Dinoroseobacter shibae DFL 12 = DSM 16493: one gene and its partner. The protein of the gene in region 1 interacts with the protein of each later gene in a pairwise test. Links are inferred from orthologs where the notes say so. Each region holds a gene or a part of one and is shown on either strand. Other genes may lie near its edges. The genes, in order: grxD and DSHI_RS06145.

What was found.
Region 2: the proteins of grxD (region 1) and DSHI_RS06145 interact in binary tests that used the Escherichia coli proteins (3 or more experiments, as listed by UniProt). The link is inferred for Dinoroseobacter shibae DFL 12 = DSM 16493 from one-to-one orthologs.

The regions. Positions count from the first base shown.
Region 1 is NC_009952.1:1,769,084-1,779,690, reverse strand. Bases 1-2,961 are described here. They hold grxD (Grx4 family monothiol glutaredoxin), read left to right. Parts: upstream 1-1,280; coding sequence 1,281-1,643; downstream 1,644-2,961. Other genes in these bases: DSHI_RS08695 (mechanosensitive ion channel family protein), read left to right, coding at 1,874-2,961; DSHI_RS08705 (hypothetical protein), read left to right, coding at 1,022-1,288; DSHI_RS08710 (BolA/IbaG family iron-sulfur metabolism protein), read left to right, coding at 789-1,022; purL (phosphoribosylformylglycinamidine synthase subunit PurL), read left to right, coding at 1-690. In the rest of the region: more of DSHI_RS08695, read left to right, coding at 2,962-3,358; DSHI_RS22760 (nuclease-related domain-containing protein), read right to left, coding at 3,739-4,518; DSHI_RS08680 (GNAT family N-acetyltransferase), read right to left, coding at 4,525-5,265; peptide-methionine (R)-S-oxide reductase MsrB, read left to right, coding at 5,385-5,774; DSHI_RS21690 (DUF6525 family protein), read right to left, coding at 5,740-6,078; DSHI_RS08670 (zinc ABC transporter substrate-binding protein), read right to left, coding at 6,107-7,177; DSHI_RS08665 (transcriptional repressor), read left to right, coding at 7,234-7,752; DSHI_RS08660 (ATP-binding cassette domain-containing protein), read left to right, coding at 7,749-8,492; DSHI_RS08655 (metal ABC transporter permease), read left to right, coding at 8,492-9,289; DSHI_RS08650 (SDR family NAD(P)-dependent oxidoreductase), read right to left, coding at 9,300-10,055; DSHI_RS08645 (outer membrane protein), read left to right, coding at 10,361-10,607. UniProt on the Escherichia coli protein: Monothiol glutaredoxin involved in the biogenesis of iron-sulfur clusters.
Region 2 is NC_009952.1:1,237,144-1,247,618, reverse strand. Bases 2,802-5,630 are described here. They hold DSHI_RS06145 (BolA family protein), read right to left. Parts: upstream 4,431-5,630; coding sequence 4,173-4,430; downstream 2,802-4,172. Other genes in these bases: DSHI_RS06130 (tetratricopeptide repeat protein), read right to left, coding at 5,288-5,630; DSHI_RS06140 (DnaJ domain-containing protein), read left to right, coding at 4,503-5,132; DSHI_RS06150 (DUF4177 domain-containing protein), read left to right, coding at 3,747-4,163; DSHI_RS06155 (VPLPA-CTERM sorting domain-containing protein), read right to left, coding at 2,856-3,404. Also shown: DSHI_RS06170 (transglycosylase SLT domain-containing protein), read right to left, coding at 14-610; Asp-tRNA(Asn)/Glu-tRNA(Gln) amidotransferase subunit GatB, read left to right, coding at 792-2,309; DSHI_RS06160 (hypothetical protein), read left to right, coding at 2,317-2,565; DSHI_RS22965 (hypothetical protein), read left to right, coding at 2,562-2,687; more of DSHI_RS06130, read right to left, coding at 5,631-5,839; DSHI_RS06125 (rhomboid family intramembrane serine protease), read left to right, coding at 5,928-6,704; DSHI_RS06120 (inositol monophosphatase family protein), read right to left, coding at 6,707-7,501; DSHI_RS06115 (serine hydrolase domain-containing protein), read left to right, coding at 7,654-8,655; DSHI_RS06110 (ATP-binding protein), read left to right, coding at 8,704-10,475. UniProt on the Escherichia coli protein: Transcriptional regulator that plays an important role in general stress response. Has many effects on cell morphology, cell growth and cell division. Acts by regulating the transcription of many genes, including dacA (PBP-5), dacC (PBP-6), ampC and mreB.

The DNA of each region.
Region 1 (10,607 bases):
AATTTCGGCAACCCCGAAAAACCCGAGATCATGGGCCAGTTCGTCGGCGCGTTGCAGGGGATCGGGGAGGCCTGCGCGGCGCTCGACATGCCGATCGTGTCGGGCAATGTCAGCCTGTATAACGAAACCGACGGTCAGGGCATCCTGCCGACGCCCACCATCGGGGCGGTGGGGCTCATCGACCATGTGGACGAGGCCATCATGGGCCAGCCCCGGGCGGGGGATATTTTGCTGCTGATCGGGGCGGGCGAGGGGCATCTGGGCCAATCGGCGCTGCTGGCCGAGGTGTTCAACCGCGAGGAGGGCGATGCGCCGCCTGTGGACCTGGACGCCGAGCGCGCGGCGGGCGAGCTGATTCTCGAGGTGCGGGAGTGGATCGGGGCCTGTACGGACCTGTCGGATGGCGGGCTGGCGCTCGCGGCGTTCGAGATGGCGGAGGCGGCCGGGCTCGGCGTCAGCCTGGACGAGGCGGACATGGCGCAGCTGTTCGGGGAGGACCAGGGGCGTTACATCGTGGCCTGCGGGTTCGATGCGGCCGAGGCGATCATGGTCGCGGCGGGGCGGGCGGGCGTGCCCGTGGCCAGCGTCGGCCGGTTCGGCGGCGAGCAGGTGAGCCTCGGCGCCAGCAGCGCGCCGCTTGCGGAGTTGAGCACGCTCTATCGTGGTGCCTTTGCCGCGCAACTGGGCTGAGGCCCTGCGCCGGGGCACCCATGTCGCGCCCTTGAGCGGCTTGCAGCACCGGGGCGGGAGGCTTACTATACCCATACGGAATAATCAGGAATTCGCCCATGCCGATGCAGGCCGATGAAATCGAAGCGCTTCTGCGCGAGAGTTTCCCCAACGCCCAGATCGTCGTCGAAGGGGATGACGGGGTGCACATGTCCGCGATGGTCGTCGACGAGAGCTTTCGCGGCAAGAACCGGGTGCAGCAGCAGCGCGCGGTCTATGCGGCGCTCAAGGGCAAGATGGACGGGCCCGCGGGCGAGTTGCACGCGCTGGCGCTGACCACGAAGGCGCCCTGATGGCCTGGACCACGCCCATCGTGCTGCTCTCGGGGGCGCTGCTTGCGGTGCTTCTGGCGCGTGCGGTCTGGGTGGTATGGTACGAAAAGCGGTTCCCGCAGGAGCGGGGCACCGCCCCCGGCGAGGGCTATACCGAGATCGAGGCGAATTACCACTCCGGCGGGCCGGGCGGCGGCCACTCTTCCATAATCCGGGTCCCGAAGGACCCGCAGGAATATGCACGATCCTTCGTGCCTCATCATGCCAAAGGAAAAGACCATGAGTGACGCAAACGAGCGTATCAAGGAGACCGTGACCAAGAACGATGTTGTTCTGTTCATGAAGGGCACCAAGACAATGCCGCAATGCGGATTCTCGAGCCGGGTGGCCGGGGTTCTGAATTTCATGGGGGTCGAATACACGGATGTGAACGTGCTGGCGGACGAGGAAATCCGGCAGGGGATCAAGGACTATTCCGACTGGCCGACCATCCCGCAGCTTTACGTCAAGGGCGAGTTCGTCGGCGGCTGCGATATCATCACCGAGATGACCCTGTCGGGCGAACTGGACCAGATGTTCGAGACCAACGCGGTGTCCTACAACAAGGAAGCCGCCGACAAGATCCGCGAAGCCAACGCCTGAGCCGGCTTTGCCGAGACTTTGAAAGCGCCTCCGGCCCGGGGGCGCTTTTTTCTTTGCCGGTCTCGGCGCGCTTTTCGTCGGGGGCGGGGAGGGCGGTTGGGCGCCGCATGGCGGTTTTTGCCGGGAGGAGGCAGGATTGGAGCGTTCTGCAGGTGTTGCGGGGCGTGTTGGGTTGTCTCCCCACCGGTGTGCGTGTAGCTGGGCCGCGGAAAAGTGAGGGGGTAGGTGCCATGGCCGCGCGCGTCAGGATTATGAGTTTTCGGAAACGCTTTGGCTGCATGATGCTTGCGCTGGCCGTTCTGGTCGTGGTGTCGGTCGGCGGGGCGTTCGCCCAGTCCGCCGACCCCGCCCCGGCCGAGGTGTCGGCACAAGAGGATGCCGAGGCCGCGCCGCCCGAGGACAACGCGCCGGCCTATCCTGCGGGTCTCGACGATCCGACACTCGAAATCGAGGAGCTGCGCCTGCGGCTGCTGCCGCTGACGGTCGATCAGCTTACGGAGCTTGCCGCTGCGTGGCAGGGGATCGTGGCCGGACAAACCCAGGCGGTGGTCGATGAATCGCTTGCGCTGGAGCGTCTGCCGACGCAGGAGCAGGAGGCCGCCCGGGCCCGCGTTGTCGCGTTGACGGAGACACGCAATGCCGGGTTCGATCGCTTCTCGGAAGTCGTGAGCAATCTGGCGCGCAAGGGCGGGGACCCGGCGACGGTGGAAACCTACCGGGCCTATCGATCCTCCATCGTCGTTCAGGAAAAGCAGGAGGCGGATTGGCGGACGCTGGCCGAAGGCGCGTTGAGCTGGGCGGTTGCGCGCGATGGCGGCGTGCAATTGGCGATCCGCATCGCGGTGATCGGCGGCGCGATATTCGCGCTGCTGCTCGTGGCCCGGATCGTGCGGGGGTATGCCCGGCGGATGTTCGGGAAGTTACCGAACTTGTCCAAGCTGTTGCAGGCGTTCCTGGCGACGATTGTCTATTGGCTGACCATTGCGGTGGGGTTGATGGTGGTCCTGTCTTCGCTGGGTGTGGACATCACGCCGCTCTTCGCGCTGTTCGGCGGTGGTGCCTTCATCCTGGCCTTTGCCATGCAGGAGACCCTGAGCAACCTGGCGGCGGGCGTGATGATCATGATCAACCGTCCCTTCGATGAGGGGGATTATGTCGATGTCGCGGGTCTTGGCGGGACGGTGAAGAACGTCTCTATCGTCTCGACCCAGATCGTGACGCCGGACAACCAGATCATCGTGATCCCGAACTCCAAGGTCTGGGGCGATGTCATCACCAACGTCACGGCGTCCGATACTCGCCGGGTCGATATGGTGTTCGGCATCGGCTATGGCGATTCGATCCAGGAGGCCCAGGCCGTTCTGGAGGAGGTGGTTTCGGGCCATCCCCTGGTGTTGAAGGATCCCGCCCCGGTGATCCGCGTGAACGAACTGGCCGACAGTGCCGTGAACTTCATCGTGCGGCCCTGGACCAAAACCACCGATTACTGGGCGGTTTATTGGGACCTGCAGCGCGCGGTGAAAGAGGCGTTCGATGCCAAGGACATCTCGATCCCGTTCCCGCAGACCGACATGCATCTCTACATGGCGCCGAAATCGTTGCCGGCGGCGGTCGATGGGCTGCCCTTGGCGCGGCAGACCTCCACCGGGCGCGGTCCGGGGCGCGACGACCCGGGTCCGGACGACGCCGCAGAGCCCGCGCCGGCCGCAGGCTGAGCGCGCCTGTCCGCGGTGCGAGGGCGGTGTGTCTGCCTGATGCGGCCTGCAGCCCCTCCATCACCGTGAAAAACCCGACCGTGATCCAGATCGCCTTCGGCTCACCCCGCAGGGCGGTGGCGGCGACCGCGGCACCGCCGATGGCGACCATGGCCACGGAGGCAGATGCGCTCCAACACATCGTCTCGTCCCTTCCCCGGGTCAGTGTGTCGTGAAACGCCGGGGCTTGGCAAGATCGGGGGCAGGTCGGTGGGACCGGGCGAGTAACGTCGCCGCCAAACTGTACAGTGACAGAGGGTTTTTGTCCGGGCGCGGGAACGCCAGAAAGAGCGACGCGGTTCCGCAACTCAACCTCGTGCGCGCATGGCTCTTGGAAGGTGTCACCGGATCGGGCGCGTCCCGCGGCATTTGGGATAGCTCCGGCACCCCCAGAAGGCGGTTCCGGTTTTGCGCGCGGTGCGCTGGACCATGTCCGCGCCGCAGCGCGGGCAGGCGCAGGGTGTATCGGCTGCGCCCGTCTCGGGGGGCCGGGTCCCTCGTGGCCCGGTCTTGAGGGTTGCGTGGCGCGCCCTGTTCGCGGCGATATGCGCGTCTCTTGCCTCGTCCCCCCTGTCGAGACGCCGGAGTGTGTCATGGTGTCGATCGACTTCGGCTTCGGACAGGACCGGGGTCTGGAAGCGCCGGATCTGTTTGCCGAGCGCCCTCAGCCCCCAGCAGACCGTGTCCGGCATGGGCGTCTTTGGCTGCGCCTCTCCGGTGAAGACGACGAGGTTGTGCACGCGGTCCGATGAGATGCCCAACGCGCCCTGAACGGCGAGGACATGGGCATGGTTCTGGCGCAGCGGGTTCTGGAAGCTCCGTCTGCTGCGTTTGTGAACCTGGGTCCATCTGGCTTGCTCGGCGCTTCCGAAGATCCAGCCGGACATGTTCTTGGTTTCGATGACGAATATCCCGAAGCGTGACAGGACGACATGGTCTATCTGGGTGGTGGCGTCGCCCAGGGGCAGAATCAGATTCGACAGGGTCTTGTAGCCCGATGCCGCGAGCCCATGGGCAAGCGCGCCCGCCACCTTGCGTTCGCCGCGCGCGCCTTTCCGCTCGGGTGTGTCTATCGCGGACTTTCCTGCGTAGAAGAGGGATTTCAGAAGAAAGCCCAGCATGGGCGCCTAAGCGGCCGCGGTAGCGCGCAAGAGGCGTGCGCGGGCGGGGGGGATGGCGCCGATCTCCAGCCCGGTGAAGACATGAAGGGTGTTCATCTCGCGGTCGACCACGGCGTGATCGCTGACCCAGCCGCCCATGAGCAGGTAGGTCCGCAATAGCGGCGGCATGGCCCGCATCGCTCGCTTGAAGTCCGGCTTCACCCGGGCCAGGCCCTGGGCGAAGGGAAACACCCGGGGCGATTTCACCCGCGGCAGCCAGCGCGAGGGGGCCAGGTGGCGTTCGGTGAGCAGGGCGAAGGCGTCGCGGTAAAGCTCGCCATCGGTGCCCTGGAAGGACGAGCAGCCGAAGAGCATGCCGACCCCATGGGCGTCCACATAGGCGGTCATCGCGCCCCAGGCCACGCGCAGGATGTCCGGGTCGTGGCGGTCGGGATGCAGGCAAAAGCGGCCCAGCTCCACCATCGGTTTGTCGAACTCGCGGAGCGCGGAGAGCTCGTAGAACTGCGCGGAATAGCTGCGCGCGATCTCGGCTCCGGTGGCCAGCGGCAGCAGGCGGAAACAACCCACCAGCGCCCCGTCGCCGGTGTCGGTGACCATCACATGCAGGCAGGCCGCGTCGAAGGCATCGGCGTCCGGCGGCGCGTCGGGGCCGTGGAAGGCAAGCCCGCGCAGGCGCTGGCAGGCGGCGATGTCGGCCGGGCTCTCGGCCAGGCGCGCGGCGTAGCGGCCCTTGGTCAATCGCGGCATCGTCACCTCCGGGGTCTTGGCGCTTGGGCTGCACAGTATATCTATGGGCGTGACCTTCAATGATGTTCGTGCCCCGCCGAGACGCGGGGTCGGGTCCCGGACAGGCACAGGAGACCGAAATGGAAAAAGTCGTCAAATCCGAAGAAGAGTGGAAGGCGCAGCTGAGCGATCTGGCCTACAAGGTGACGCGCAAGCATGGCACGGAGCGGGCGGGCACCCACGAGGATTTCCCCAAGGACCCCGGCACCTATCGCTGCGTGTGCTGCGATGCGCCGCTGTTCGACCAGGCCCACAAGTTCGAGAGCGGCACGGGATGGCCGTCGTTCTTTCAGCCGCTGGACGAGGAGATGGTGGGCGAGAGCGTGGACAAGAGCTGGTTCATGACCCGCACGGAGGTGCATTGCAATCGCTGCGACGCCCATCTCGGCCATGTCTTTCCGGACGGGCCGCAGCCCACGGGATTGCGGTATTGCATCAATGGTGTGGCGCTGAATTTCGAGCCGGAATAGGGGGCGCTGCCCCCGTCGCATGCCCGACTCCCCCGGAGTATTTTTGCACAGATGAAGCCGGGGCGGTTGAGGCCTGGGCCAGGCGGACGGCTTGCAGGCGGTCCAGTTCGGCCAAGGCCGTGTCCGGATCGCCGGTGCGGGCCAGCGCCTTGGCATAGGCACGGCGGACCGAGCGGGGCCGCCAGGGCAGGGCGGCCCCCGCCAGCCAGGCGCGCAGATGCGCAGGCAGGCGGTCATAGTCGCCCATGGGATCCCCGCGCCGCCGGCGGCAGCGCAGGTGGGTCTGGCCGAGATTGCGGGTCATGGGTGTGCAGTCCCTGCGGTGGGTCGGATCAGAGGCAGCCCGCGAGCGTCGTGGCCATGTTGCGGATCAGCTGCGGATAGAGGTCGGGGCCGGGCGTGAGGTCGATCCCGATCGGGTCGATCACGCCGGTTCTGGCCTCGGTGCCGTCGAGCACGGTGTCCACCAGCCCGGCGTTGAATTGCGGCTCGGCCAGCACGCAGGTAATCCCCTCGTCCCGGACCCGGTCGCGGATCTCGGCGATGCGGGCGGGGCTGGGATCGGTAGCGTCGCTGAGCGAGATCGCTCCGGAGGCGGGGAAGTCGAAGGCGGTTTCGAAATACTGGTAGGCGTCGTGGAAGACGATGAAGCTGCCGCCGCGGGCGGGGGCGAGGATCTCTGCCACCTCTGCCGAGAGGGCGTCGAGTTCGGTGCGGCCCTCGGTGGCGTTGGTGAAGTAGGTCGCGGCGTTGTCCGGGTCGGCGGTGGAGAGTTGTGTGGCGATCAGGGTCAGCCAGGCCGCGGCGTTCTGCGGCGAGAGCCAGGCATGGGGGTCGTGTTCGCCGTGGTCGTGGCCGGCGTGGGTTTCGTGGTCGTGATCGTCATGGGCGTGATCGTGGCTGGCGGCCTTTTCCGAAGAGTCGTGCGTGTGATCATGGTCGTGGTCGTGCGCGTTATCATGTTCCGCGTGGTCATGGTCATGGTCATGGTCATGGCTCGCGTGGTCATGCTCCTCGTCGCCATGATCATGATCGTGGGCTTCGAACAGGGCGCCCTCGCGGAAGGGCAGCAGGGTGGTCTCTTCGGCGTCCAGCAGGGTCGTGACACGGGCGTTGGTGGCGAGGGTCGCGACGGCGTCTTCCATCCAGGGGGCGAGGTCCGCGCCCATCCAGAACACGAGGTCGGCGTCCTGCAACGCGGCGGCCTCGGACGGGCGCAGGCTGTATTCATGGGGCGAGGCGCCGGGGGGCAGGATCAGGGTGGGGGTGCCGACGCCGTCCATGACGCGGGCCACGAGGGCGTGGACCGGCGCGATGTCGGTGGCCACGGTCGGCACATCCGCCAGGGCGGTGCCACCAAGCAGGGTGGTTGCAACGCAGAGAGTGGTCAGGTTTCTGGACATCGGTGCCCCCTTGTGATCTTATAACGTTACCAGCGGAATATATGATATATAATAACATGACAAGCGAGGACATGGGCATGTCGGCGGAAAATGCGGCCCCGATCGGGTTCGAGAAGCACGACCACGGTGCCTGTGTCAGCCAGGCGCTTGCGGCGGCCGAGGCGCGTTGTGCCGCCGAAGGGCTGCGTCTGACGCCGGTGCGGCGCAAGGTGCTGGAGCTTCTGTTGCGCGAGCATCGGGCACTTGGGGCCTATGCGATCCTCGATCTTCTGCGGGAGGCGGGGTTCGGTTCCCAGCCGCCGGTGGCGTACCGGGCGCTCGATTTCCTGTCCGAGCACGGGTTCGTGCACAAGATCGAGCGGCTCAATGCCTTCGTGGCCTGCGCCCATCCGACCGAGCGGCATTCGCCCGCCTTCATGATCTGCAGGCTGTGCGACGCGGTGGCGGAGGCGCAATCGCCGCCCTCGCGCGGGGCGCTGGGGGCGGCGGCGAAGGCGGCAGGGTTCCAGATCGAGAAGACCGTGGTGGAGGCGGAGGGCCTGTGCCCGGCCTGCATCGAAAAGGCTGACGCATGAGCCTGATTTCCGTGCGCGGATTGAGCGTGGCCTATGGGGCGCGCACGGTCCTGAGCCATGTGGACCTGACCCTGGAGCCTGGCGAGATCGTCACCATCGTCGGGCCCAACGGGTCGGGCAAGACCAGCCTGCTGCGCGCGATCATCGGTGCCGCGAAACCGATGCGCGGGGAGATCTGGCTCAAACCCGGGCTGCGGCTGGGCTATGTGCCGCAGAAGCTGCATATCGATCCGACCCTGCCGATCACGGTGGAGCGGTTCATGCGCCTGCCCGAGAAGGTGCCGAAAGCCGCCTGCCAGGCGGCGCTGGAGGCCGCGGGCGTGCCGGATCTGCTGCGCCGGCAGATGTCGCAGCTATCGGGCGGGCAGTTCCAGCGGGTGCTTCTGGCGCGGGCGCTGATCAACCGGCCCGAGGTGCTGTTGCTGGACGAGGCGACGCAGGGGCTGGACCAGCCCGGCTCGGCCGCGTTCTATCGCCAGATCGAGACGGTGCGGCGCGAAACCGGCTGTGCCGTGCTGATGATCAGCCACGAGTTGCACGTGGTGATGAGTGCGTCGGACCGGGTGATCTGCCTCAACGGGCATGTGTGCTGCGAAGGCGCGCCCGCGGTGGTCGCCTCGGCCCCGGAGTACCGGGCATTGTTCGGGACCGGGACGGGTGGCGCGCTGGCGCTCTACCGGCACGACCATGACCACGATCACGACCATGACCACCCGCACAGTCACGAGGCGGCGGAATGATGCTGGACGATTTCATGACCCGCGCGACGCTGGCCGGGGTCGGTGTAGCCTTTGCCGCGGCCCCGCTGGGCTGTTTCGTGGTGTGGCGGCGGATGGCCTATTTCGGGGATGCCACCGCCCATGCGGCGATCCTGGGCGTGGCGCTGTCGCTGGCGCTGCAGATGTCGATTTTCGCAGGCGCGGTTCTGGTGGCGCTGCTCATGGCGCTGACGGTGACGTACCTGGCCGGGCGGGGCTATGCGATGGACACGCTGCTGGGGGTGATGGCCCATTCGGCGCTGGCCTTCGGGCTGGTGGCGGTGTCGTTCCTGTCGGGGGTGCGGATCGACCTGATGGCGTATCTGTTCGGTGATATCCTGTCGGTGTCGCGCATGGACCTGGTGGTGATCTGGGGTGGCGCGGCCCTGGTTGTGGGACTGATCCTGTGGCGATGGGCGGCGCTGCTGACGGCGACCCTGAACGAGGAGCTGGCCTATGCCAGCGGGCTCGATCCGCGGCGCGAACAGCTGGTGCTGACGGTGGCGCTGGCGATCACGGTGGCGGTGGCGATCAAGGTGGTGGGCGTGTTGCTGATTGCGGCGATGTTGATCATTCCGGCGGCGGCGGCCCGGGGGCTGGCGCGCACGCCGGAGGCCATGGCGGCCATCGCGGCGGGCATCGGGGCGCTGTCGGCGGTGGCCGGGTTGCGCGCGGCCTATGTGTTCGACACGCCCGCCGGGCCGTCGATCGTCTGCGTGGCCGCGCTGCTTTTTGCCGGGCTGAATCTCGCGGGCTGGCGCAGCGCGCGGGGTGCCTGAGCGCGCGGGCTCAGGGCATGCGCAGCGCACCGTCGAGCCGGATGGTCGTGCCGTTTAGGTAGCCGCATTCCAGGATGAAGGCCACGAGACGGGCGTATTCCACCGGATCGCCGAGGCGTTTGGGGAAGGTCACGTCAGCCGCGAGCGCCTCCATGATCTCTTCGCCGAGGCCGATCAGCATCGGTGTGCGGAAGATGCCCGGGGCGATGGACATCACGCGGATGCCCTCGCGCGCCAGATCGCGGGCCATGGGCAGGGACAGGCCCGTCACCCCGGCCTTGGAGGCGGCATAGGCGGCCTGGCCTTTCTGGCCGTCGAAGGCGGCGATGGAGGCCGTGGTGACGATCACCCCGCGCGCGCCGTCCGCATCGGGTGCGTTGCGGGCCATTTCGGCCGCCGCGAGCCGGGCGATGTTGAAGGTGCCAACCAGGTTGATGTCGATGGTGCGCTGGAAGGCGTCGAGCCCGTGAGGGCCTTCGCGGCCGAGGGTCTTGGCACTGGTCGCAACCCCTGCGCAGGTCACGCAGGCGGTGATCCGGCCCAGGGCTGTGGCGGCGGCGGTGACGCTGGCCTCGGCGCTGACATCGTCGGTGACGTCGGTTTCGAAAAAGAGCGCGCCGCTTTCGGCGGCGAGCTGGTGGCCGCGGGTCGCATCCCGGTCGAGCACCGCGACCGCCGCGCCCTTGGCGCGCAGGTGGCGGACGGTGGCCTCGCCGAGGCCCGAGGCGCCGCCGGTAACGAGGATGGCGTGATCTGAAACCTGCATGGGGGCTCCTGCTTTCTGAACACTTGTTCATTTTCTTGCCCGCCCGGGACGGCTGTGTCCAGAGGGGATCGCGAGGGCGCGGGTGTCGCGCTGTGCGGCGTGGCTCAAGACACTGTGATCGGGCTGGTGGGACTCCGCGGGAAGTTGCCGTTCGTTGGCCGGAAAAACGCCCCTTTCCAGCGGGTTTTGGCCGATTCTGCGGACCCATGCGGATGTGAACGCGCGGGGGCTTTAACGGCAGCTACGCAATCCCACATACGCAGCGGTGAGGGCCGCAAGGGCCCACTCAGACCAAGGAGTTCACCATGAAGAGCAGTAAGTTTTCCCCCGTTGTCGCACTGGCCCTTCCGCTGGCGCTTTTCGGGGCACCGTCCCTCGCGGGCAGCCTGGAGGACCCGGTGGTGGAGCCGGTCCCCATGGCGCCGGCCCCCGTGGTTGTTTCCGGCCGGGACTGGACCGGCGGCTATGTGGGTGCGCAGATCGGGTATGGTGACGTCGGCACGAATGCGTCCGGCGTCGATGGCGACGGTCTGATCGGTGGCCTGATCGCGG
Region 2 (10,475 bases), 530 kb from region 1 along the record:
GGGCTGCGCAGGGTTACTGGCAATAGGGTTGGGCCGAGGTCCAGCTGCGCATGGACTCGCGTTTGGGCGGGCTGAGCAGCGGCGCCCAGTCGGCCGCCACCCCGGCCCCGCCCGCCGCGATCACCCCGTCGCGCGGCACGGTCACCGCCATGATGCGGATCGCACAGGCGAGGTTCGCGGGACCGTCCAGCAACGCATTGCCCGTCGCCGCGGCACAGCCATAGCCCCGCGCGGTGGCCGGCGAGATCTGGGTCAGCCCGAACCACCGGCCACCGCCGCCCACGGCTTTTGGATTCCAGGTGCTCTCGTATTTCGCCAGCGCCGACAGGAACCCGGCCCAGAACGCTTCGCGATCCGCCCGGTCGGCGTCGAGGTAAGCCGGGCACCACTGGCGCACATCGGCAGGTGTGACCAGTGGCAGCGCCGCGCCGTGGCTCGACAGCGCATCCAGGGCCGCGCGGGTCAGCTGGTCGCTGTCGGGGCGGAAATCCCATTGTGCCACTGGCAGATCGGCGGTGCCGCCCCCGCCGTCTCGCGCCGTGCTGCCCGTGCTGCACCCTGCCAGAACACAGAGCCCAAGCCCCACAAGCGCCCCTGCCAGTTTTCGCATGTCCAAGTCCCGAACCGTTTCGTCGGGCGCAGGATTCCCCGACAAACCCGGCCCGCACCAGCCCCCAATTTCCGCACGGGCGGAAACCGGCCCATGGCGGGCCGCACGGGCGCCGCAATCCGCCTTGCCCCGCCGCCTGCCCTCCCCTAAAAACGCGGGCGGAACAGGCGGAGACGGACCCATGCTCGACCTCACATACGAGACCCCGAAACCCAAGGTCATCGCAGGCGCGCGGGAGGATTGGGAACTGGTGATCGGGCTTGAGGTGCACGCCCAGGTCGCCACCAATGCCAAGCTGTTCTCCGGCGCCTCGACCCTGTTCGGGGCGGAGCCGAATTCCAACGTCGCGTTCGTGGATGCGGGCATGCCGGGGATGCTGCCGGTGATCAACGAGGAATGCGTCGCGCAAGCGGTCCGCACGGGGCTGGGCCTGAAGGCGGCGATCAATCTGACCTCGGCCTTCGACCGCAAGAACTATTTCTATCCCGATCTGCCCCAGGGCTACCAGATCAGCCAGCTTTACCACCCCATCGTGGGCGAGGGCGAGGTGCTGGTCGAGCTGGGCGATGGTACGGCGCGCGTGGTGCGGATCGAGCGCATTCACCTGGAACAGGACGCGGGCAAGTCGATCCACGACATGGACCCGCATATGTCCTTCGTGGACCTGAACCGCACGGGCGTGGCCCTGATGGAGATCGTCTCCCGCCCCGATATCCGCGGGCCCGAAGAGGCGGCCGCCTATGTCAGCAAGCTGCGCCAGATCATGCGCTATCTCGGCACCTGCGACGGCAACATGCAAAACGGCAACCTGCGCGCGGATGTGAACGTGTCGGTCTGCCGCCCCGGGGATTACGAGAAATACCAGGCGAGCCAGGATTTCTCACATCTCGGCACGCGCTGCGAGATCAAGAACATGAACTCCCTCCGGTTCATCCAGCAAGCCATCGAATACGAGGCGCGCCGCCAGATCGCGATCATCGAGGACGGCGGCAGCGTGACCCAGGAAACCCGGCTCTACGATCCGGACAAGGGGGAGACGCGGTCCATGCGCTCCAAGGAAGAAGCGCATGATTACCGCTACTTCCCCGACCCCGACCTGCTGCCGCTGGAGATCGAGCAGGCCTGGGTCGACGATATCGCCGCCGCCCTGCCCGAGCTGCCCGACGCCAAGAAGGCGCGGTTCATCACCGAGTTCGGCCTGTCGGATTACGATGCCAGCGTCCTGACCGCCGACACCACTAATGCCGCCTATTTCGAGGCCGTGGCGGGGGAGGCAGGCGATGGCAAGCTCGCGGCGAACTGGGTGATCAACGAGCTGTTCGGGCGGCTGAAGAAGGAAGACCACGACATCACCGAAAGCCCGGTCTCGCCCGCGCAACTCGCCGGGATCATCAAGCTGATCAAGGCCGACGCGATTTCGGGCAAGATCGCCAAGGACCTGTTCGAGATCGTCTATACCGAGGGCGGCGATCCGGCCGAGATCGTCGAGGCGCGCGGGATGAAGCAGGTCACCGATACCGGTGCGATCGAGGCCGCGGTGGACGAGATCATCGCCGCCAATCCCGCCCAGGTCGCCAAGGCGCAGGAAAATCCCAAGCTCGCCGGTTGGTTCGTGGGCCAGGTGATGAAGGCCACGGGCGGCAAGGCCAACCCCAAGGCCGTGAACCAGATCGTCGCCGCCAAGCTGGCGCAGCAGTAAACGCCCCATGGGCCTGCGCCGCCCCCGCCCGCCCCGGGACGCGATCCTGGTCTATAACGAGCGTGTGAAGCTGTTCTCGACCTTCACCAACGCGCTGGCGCTGGGTCTGATCGGCTTCGCGATCCTGCGCCCGCTGACCGGGGCCGCACCGGGTATGGCGGCCTCCGCCCTGTGGTGGGGCCTCGCCGGACTGGTATTGCACGGCGTTTCGCACTATATACTAGGGTATCTGAAGAAGGAGGAGCGCGATCCATGACGCTCTATGAATTCATCATACCCGTTCTTGCCCTGGCCCTCGCGGCCGGTGGCATCGTTGTGCTGCGCCGGGAACGCCGCAGGATAGACACCCAGGTCTCACGCCAGCATCCGGCGGAGTGACGTCGTCCGGTTCGGCCGGTTCCGTTTACTTGTACTCTATAAAGGTGACGCGCCTCGGGCCGCAAACGTCGCCTTGTGTACGTCACACATCCACGCCCTTCCAGACGGAAAAAAAGCGGCCCTTTCGGACCGCTCCTTGAAGTCTTGGCTGCGTGATCGCTAAAACGATCAGGCAACTTTCTTGCGACGACGTGCAACCGCCATGCCGCCCAGGGCAGTGCCCAGCAGCAGAAGGCCCGCCGGCAGCGGCACCGCAGAGACCCGCAGCGAATAGGACGCGGCCGAGTTGGTGTCATTGTCCCAGTCGAACACGACGAACAGGGGCGACGCATCCGCCTCGATCATGAAGGTGAACGGGTTCGTATCCACGGGTCCGGTGAACACCGGCGCGGAACCGTCAGAGTTGAACGACAGCGACGCGACTGTGGGACCGAACTCATCGATGCTCAGCGCATCAAAGCTCAGAGACACCATCGCGTTCACGGGGACCGGGTTAAGGTTGAACCCCAGGATTGAGATCGAGTCGTGCAATTCGGACGCCACGAGGTTGACGTTCACAGTGTCACCAATCGTCAGAGTTGCGGCGGCAACATCTCCATTCTCCAGCCCGCCTTCAACGATCGGGCCGGGACCAACTACGGTGTGGACCGTGGACGCGCCGGCAAATGCCGGAATCGCAGCCAGCGCTACCGCAGCAATCAAAGTCTTAAAGTTCATGTTTTTACCCTCATGGTTTACTCACAAGCGTCATACCTGCTGTGCTTAACATTACGTTAACAAATCCGACCGAGCAAGAACTTGCTTATTGACCGAGGGGACTGACCCCGATTTTCTGCGCTCACGTCGTGAAATTGCGAACAATCGGCGCAGAAATCTGTCCTTCTTGCTCATATTTCCACGTTCCCGGCGGCGATCACGGCAATTGGCGCTCGTTTCCGCCGCGCGATTCGCGCTGTGCGACGGCACGGCCAGTCGCGTGATCCGTTGACATGACAGGGGTGGCAAGCCCTCTAGGACCCGCGGCGCGCGATCAATGAAAACGGTGGAAAAGTAGTGGAAATGTACGAATACAAGATAGTGCCTGCCCCCAACACGGGGCTCAAGAAAAAGGGGCTGAAACGCATCGAGGACCGCTTCGCCGCGCAACTTGAACAGGCAATCAACGCGCTGGCGGCTGAGCGTTGGGAATATGTCCGTACCGACACCCTGCCCTGCGAAGAACGCGCGGGGCTGACCTCCAAGACGACCCGGTTTCACACTTTGCTGGTGTTTCGCCGACCGCTGCCCGGCGCCGCGACGGCCGCCGAGGCCGCGGCGCTGATCCCGGCGGGCCCGCCCCCCGTGGCCGGCCCCCGGGACGCGGAAAAGCCCGCGGGCGAAATGCTGTCGGTCCTGCGCGAGATCAAGGGCCCGCGTCCGGACCCCGACGCGACCGCGCCCAAGGTCCCTGCGCCCGACGCGCCGTCGCGCGGCTGATGCCGACGCTCAGGCCTCGATCTTCAGCGCCAGCGCATGGATGCGCCCGACCAGGTCCTTGCCCAGCGCGTCATGGACCGCCCGGTGCCGCGCGATCCGGCTCATGCCCTCGAATTTTTCCGAAACTATCCTTACATTCCAATGGCTTTCGCCACCTTCCTGATATCCTGCATGACCGCGATGGCTCTCGCTGTCGTCCACCACGTCCAGCTCCCGCGGCGCGAAGGCCGCCTGCAGACGGGTCTCGATCTCGGTTTTCACGCCCATTTTGTCGCAATCCTCTTTGCTTGCCCGAACAAAGCATTAAACTCTTCGTTCCGAGTCGGAAAGTGAGGTCCTATGTCGAAGAGTGATCCCTTCGGGTTCGATATGTCCGTATCGTCCTCCAAGAAGAAGAATCCACGCGGCCGCCGGGGCATGTCCGGTGCGTTCGAGACCTCCACACGCCAATGCGAGCATGAAGGCTGCGAGGAGGCCGGGAAATACCGGGCGCCGAAATCGCCCGATATCCTCGACGACTATTTCTGGTTCTGCCAGAAGCACGTCCGCGAATACAATCTGAAGTGGAATTTCTTCAACGGCCAGTCCGAGGAAGAGATGGCGCGCCGGATGGACAAGGACCGCGTCTGGGACCGGGAGACCAAGCCGTTCAAGCGCTCCACCGAGGAGCGTGCCTGGGCCCGGCTGGGCGTGGATGACCCGCACCAGGTGCTGGGCGAGAACGCCACGCGCAACCCCGGAAAGTCGATCACCGGCACCCGCCGCCTGCCCCCGACCGAACGCCGCGCGATCGAGATCCTGGAGGCGAAAGATCACTGGTCCAAGCCCGAAATTCGCAAGTCTTACAAAGCGTTGATCAAGGTTCTTCATCCGGATATGAACGGCGGCGACCGCAGCGATGAAGAGAAGTTGCAAGAGGTCGTCTGGGCCTGGGACCAGATCAAGGACAGCCGCAATTTCAAGACCTGAGCGCGGCTGTCAGGGGCGTGGTACGGGCGGTGGGACTCGAACCCACACGGCACTAGGGCCTTCGGATTTTAAGTCCGATATGTCTACCATTCCATCACGCCCGCACGCCCCTCTTGGCTAGGCAAGCGGTCCGGGTCGTGCAAGCCCGAATCGTCTCAGAGCTCCCGCCCTGGCGGGCGCAGCAGGTAGACGCGCTCTGGCAGCCACGGGTTCAGCGCCACCGCCGCGCGCAGCACGTCTTGGGCCAGCCCCATCCGCCCCATCCGGATCAGGGTCAGCGCCTTGCCCGACAGGGCCGCGGTATGGGTCGGGCTGAGCGCGAGCGCCCGGTCGAGATCGCCCAGCGCCGCATCGTAGCGGTCTTGCAGGAACCGGGCAAAGGCACGCTGGTTCCAGCCCTCGGCATAGTCCGGGCAATAGGCGATCAGCGCGTCGAACACCTCCACCGCCCCTGCGAAGTCATACTCCCGCCGCTTGCGCATCCCCTCGTCCAGCAGCGCCTGCGCGGCCGCGTCCGGCGCGCGGGTCCAGACCTGCCATAGCGCGCCGATCAGGGGGCGGGCGGCGGTCTCCGAGGGGGCCGCCTGGAGCTGTGCGTGCAGGCCCGCGATCTCCGCGCGGGTGTCGGGCACGGGTGCACAGCCCTCGGCCCAGCCCGTCGCGGGCAGGCCCATCGCAAGCACCAGGGCGAGAAGTCCATGTCTCATGGGCCAAGGATGACACGAAACCGGCCCGCGTCAATTCCGTAACCCCCCGCCCCTTGACCCGGACCGCCCGGAGACTGAGGTAAGAGCGATGTTTCCCATCCGCGACCACAACCCCTCCGAGCGCACGCCCTATGTGACGCTGATGCTGATCGGCCTGAATGTGCTGATCTTTCTCGCCTACCTGCCGCTGATGGGCGACCCGCGCGCGCTTTCGCTGTTCTTCCAGACCTGGGGCCTTGTCCCGCGGGAGCTGACCGCGGGCAGCGGGACGCTGGGCCTGTTCACGTCGATGTTCCTCCATGGCGGGTTCATGCACCTGGCGGGCAACATGCTTTTTCTGTGGGTCTTCGGCGACAACCTGGAGGACCGGCTGGGGCACGGGCGTTTCCTCGGCTTCTACCTGCTCTGCGGGATCGGCGCGGCGCTGGCGCAGGTGCTCGCCGCCCCGTTCAGCCCGGTGCCCATGGTGGGCGCGTCGGGGGCCATCGCCGGGGTGCTGGGCGGCTACCTGTTGCTCTATCCCAAGGCGCGGGTGGATGTGCTGATCATCATCGTGATCATCTTCCGGGTGATCCCGATCCCGGCGGGCCTCGTTCTGTCGGGCTGGTTCGCGCTGCAGGTGTTCAGCGGGGCGTCCACGCCGATGGACGGGGGCGGTGTCGCCTACTGGGCCCATGCGGGCGGGTTCGTTGCGGGGCTGATCCTGATCCTGCCGGTCTGGTTGCGACTGGGGGGCCCGCGCTTCTGGGCGCGCACGGATGGCCATCCGGACCACCCGGAGGCGCGCTACGACGCCATCGCCTCGCGCATCCCCAAGGTGCGGCGGCGCACCAGTCGCGTTCCCCGCGTGCGGCGGCGCAAGTAGGCTCAGCTCTTGCGGATGGTCGCGGCGAACTTGCCGAACATCGGCTCGCTGGCGGCCAGGATATGCCCGTCCTCCAGCAGCAGTTGGTCCTCGCGGATCGGCTCCACCAGCCCGCCCGCCTCGCGCACCAACACGATGCCCGCGGCCAGATCCCAGGGCTTCAGCCCACGCTCCCAGTACCCTTCGTAGCGGCCTGCCGCCACGTAAGCCAGATCGAGCGCCGCCGCCCCCCAGCGCCGCACGCCCGCGCATTGCGGCAAGAGCTGGCCCAGATCCTTGAGCGTTGCGGGCAGGTACGCGTTGTTGGCGAAGGGCAGGCCCGTGGCGAAGACCGACTCGATCATCATGCGCCGGCCCGAGACCCGCATCCGGGTCTGGTTCATCCAGGCGCCCTGCCCCTTCTCGGCAAAGAACATCTCGTCCTTGGCCGGGTCGAACACCACGCCCGCGACCACATCGCCCTTGTGCTCCAGCCCGATGGAGACGGCCCAATGGGGCATCCCGTGCAGGAAGTTCGTGGTCCCGTCGAGCGGATCGACGATCCAGCGCCGGGTCGGGTCCTTGCCGATCACCTCTTCCTTGGCCTCTTCGGCCAACCAGCCATAGTTCGGGCGCGCCTCGCGCAGCTCGTTTTCCAGGATTTCCTGGGCCCGCAGATCGGCGCGGCTGACGAAATCGCCCGCCCCCTTCATCGACGATTGCAGGTTCTCCACCTCGCGGAAATCCTTCACGAGGCTGCGCCCCGCCGCCCGGGCGGCCTTGATCATCACGTTGAGGTTTGCGCTGCCAATCGCCATGTCCGGCCTCCTGAATTCCAGCGCCCGCGTATAGACCCGCGCCCCGGGCGCGACAACCCCTATCTCTGGCCCCCGGTTCCCCCGTGCGGGCGCCTCTGACGCAGATGTGAGCGGTGCTTTCCATCGGGCGCGGACACCCCATTTATGACAGCATGATCACACGACGCACGGCCCTCGCCTTTTCCACCGCCGCGCTGCTGGCCGGCCCGGCTCGCGCCAATGGCACCGACTGGACCCGCGTGCGGGACCGCGCGCGGGGGCTGGACCAGTTGCACAGCCTGACCGTGGCCCAGGGCGGTACGGTCGTCCTGGCCGAGGCGCTGCGCGGCCCGGCCCTGTCGCGGGCGGTGCCGATCAAGTCGGTGTCGAAATCCCTCGTGGCCCTCCTGCTGGGGGCGGCCATCGACCGGGGCGAGATCGCGGGCGTGGACGCCACCCTGGCCGAGGTCGCGCCGCAGTTGATCCCCGCAGGCGCCGACCCGCGGGTGCCCGACCTGACCATGGCCGACCTCGTGACCATGCAGGCGGGGCTGGAGCGGACCTCGGGCGCCAATTACGGCGGCTGGGTGTCGAGCCGGAACTGGGTCGCCAATGCCCTGAGCCGCCCGATGGTGGCCACGCCGGGGCAAGGGATGCTCTATTCCACCGGGTCGTTCCATATCCTCGGCGCAGCCCTGGCCGAGGCGACGGGCCTGTCGCTGCTGGCCCAGATGCGCCGCCGGATCGGCGCGCCACTCGGCATCGACATTCCCGCCTGGACCCGCGACCCGCAAGGCTACTACCTGGGCGGCAACGAGATGTCCCTGCGCCCCCGCGACCTGCTGGCCATCGGCGAGATGGTGCGTCTGGGCGGGGCAGCCGAGGGCGGTCAGGTGATCAGCAACGGCTGGCTCAGCGCCTCGGCCATCCCGCGCACGCAATCGCGGTTCTCCGGGCTGGGCTATGGCTATGGCTGGTTCTTGGGGCGTGCAGACGGGGCGGAGTTTCTTCTGGCGCGCGGCTATGGGGGCCAGATCCTGTGCATCGTGCCGGACCGCGCCCTGACGCTCGTGATCACCTCGGACCCGACGCGTCCTGCCCGTTCGGGCGGCTATTTCGGCGACCTGATGGCCCTGCTGGACGACGCGATCCTGCCCGCCGCCCGCGCGGCGTGAGCCACCGGAGCGATTGGAAATCGCCGCCGACTGGCCCATAGTGCGGCCATGTCCGACGCGCTCGCCCCTCCCCCCGCCGCCTCGCCCCGGCTGATCCCCGCCCTGGCGGTGGCGGTGCTGCTCTCCGGACTCGTGGCAGTGGCGGCCTTTCCGCGGATCGAACGGTATTTCCTGACCGAGGCCGCCGAGAGGGCCGCGGCCACGCTCAGCCTGACGGTGGAGGGGCTGAACGGCGCCCTGCGCCGCTACGCCCCCCTGCCCGCGCTGGTGGCCGAGCGGCCCGACCTCGCGGCCCTGCTGCGCCAGCCCGAGAACACCGCCCTGCAGGCCCGGATCAACGAGGATCTGCGCCAGACCGCCTATGCGATCGGGGCCTCGGACGTGTACCTGATGGACATTTCCGGGCTGACCCTGGCGGCCAGCAGCTATCGCAAAACACTGTCCTTCGTGGGCCGCAGCTTCAGTTACCGGCCCTATTTCACCCAGGCGCTGGATGGTGGGCTGGGCCGGTATTTCGCCCTTGGCACCACCTCCGGTGAGCGCGGCTATTTCTACGCCGCCCCGGTCGAAGACAACGCGCGCATCACCGGCGTGGTGGCTGTGAAATTCACCGTGGACGGGTTCGAGGAAACCTGGCGCGCAGGCCCCGCCACGGTTTTGGTGCGCGACCTGCAGGGCGTGGTCTTCATGTCCTCGCGCCCGGACTGGCATTTCCGCGCGCTCGCCCCCCTGACCGACGCCGCGCGCGCCCGGATCGAAGCCGCGCGGCAGTATCCGCTGTCAGAGGTCACGCACCTGCCCACCGAGATCACGCCCCTGTCGGAGGGCGCGGAGCTGTGGTCCATCGCCACGCCCAGGGGCGAGGCCGAAAGCTATGTCGCCCGCACCGCCCGGATCAGCGACGCGGGCTGGGACGTGACGATCCTGCTGCCCACGGCGCCCGCGCGCCAGCAGGCGCTGCAGATGATGGCCATCGCCATGCTGCTGACCCTGCTGTTGGTGATGGCCGCCGCGATCTACCAGCAGCGCCGCGCCCGCCTGCTGGAGCGGATGGAGACCCAGCGCGCCGCCCAGGCCGAATTGGAGGCCCGCGTCACACAGCGCACCGCGGATCTGAACCTGGCCAACCGGCAGCTGCAGCAGGAGGTGGTCGAGCGCCGCCAGACCGAGCAGCGCCTGCGCAAGACGCAAGCCGAGTTGGTGCAGGCCGGCAAGCTCGCCGCCCTGGGGCAGATGTCGGCGGCCCTCAGCCACGAGTTCAACCAGCCGCTGGCGGCGGTGAAGTCCTATGCCGAGAATGCCATGACCTTCCTCGACCGCGACCGGGTGCCCGAGGCGCGCGAGAACGTCACGCGGATCTCGGCCATGACCGACCGGATGGCGTCGATCTCCAAGCACCTGCGCAACTTCGCCCGCCGCCCGCAGGAAGAGGTGGGCGCGGTGCGGCTCGACGCGGTGATCGAGGACGCGCTGTCGGTGATGCAGGTCCGGCTGAAGCAGACCGGCGCGGCGGTGGACTACACCCCGCCAGAGGGGCCCGTCTGGGTGCGCGGCGGCCATGTGCGGCTGCAACAGGTGGTGGTCAACCTGCTCAGCAACGCGCTGGATGCGATGACCCACACACCTGCGCCCCGCGTCACCCTGCGGATAATCGCGCGCGACGGGGCCCATATGCTCGAAGTCCGTGACATCGGCCCCGGCATCGCGCCCGAAGCCGCCGAGACCATGTTCGATCCGTTCTTCACCACCAAGGCGCCGGGGGGCGGGCTCGGGCTGGGGCTGTCGATCTCCTACAATATCGTGCGCGACTTCGACGGCAC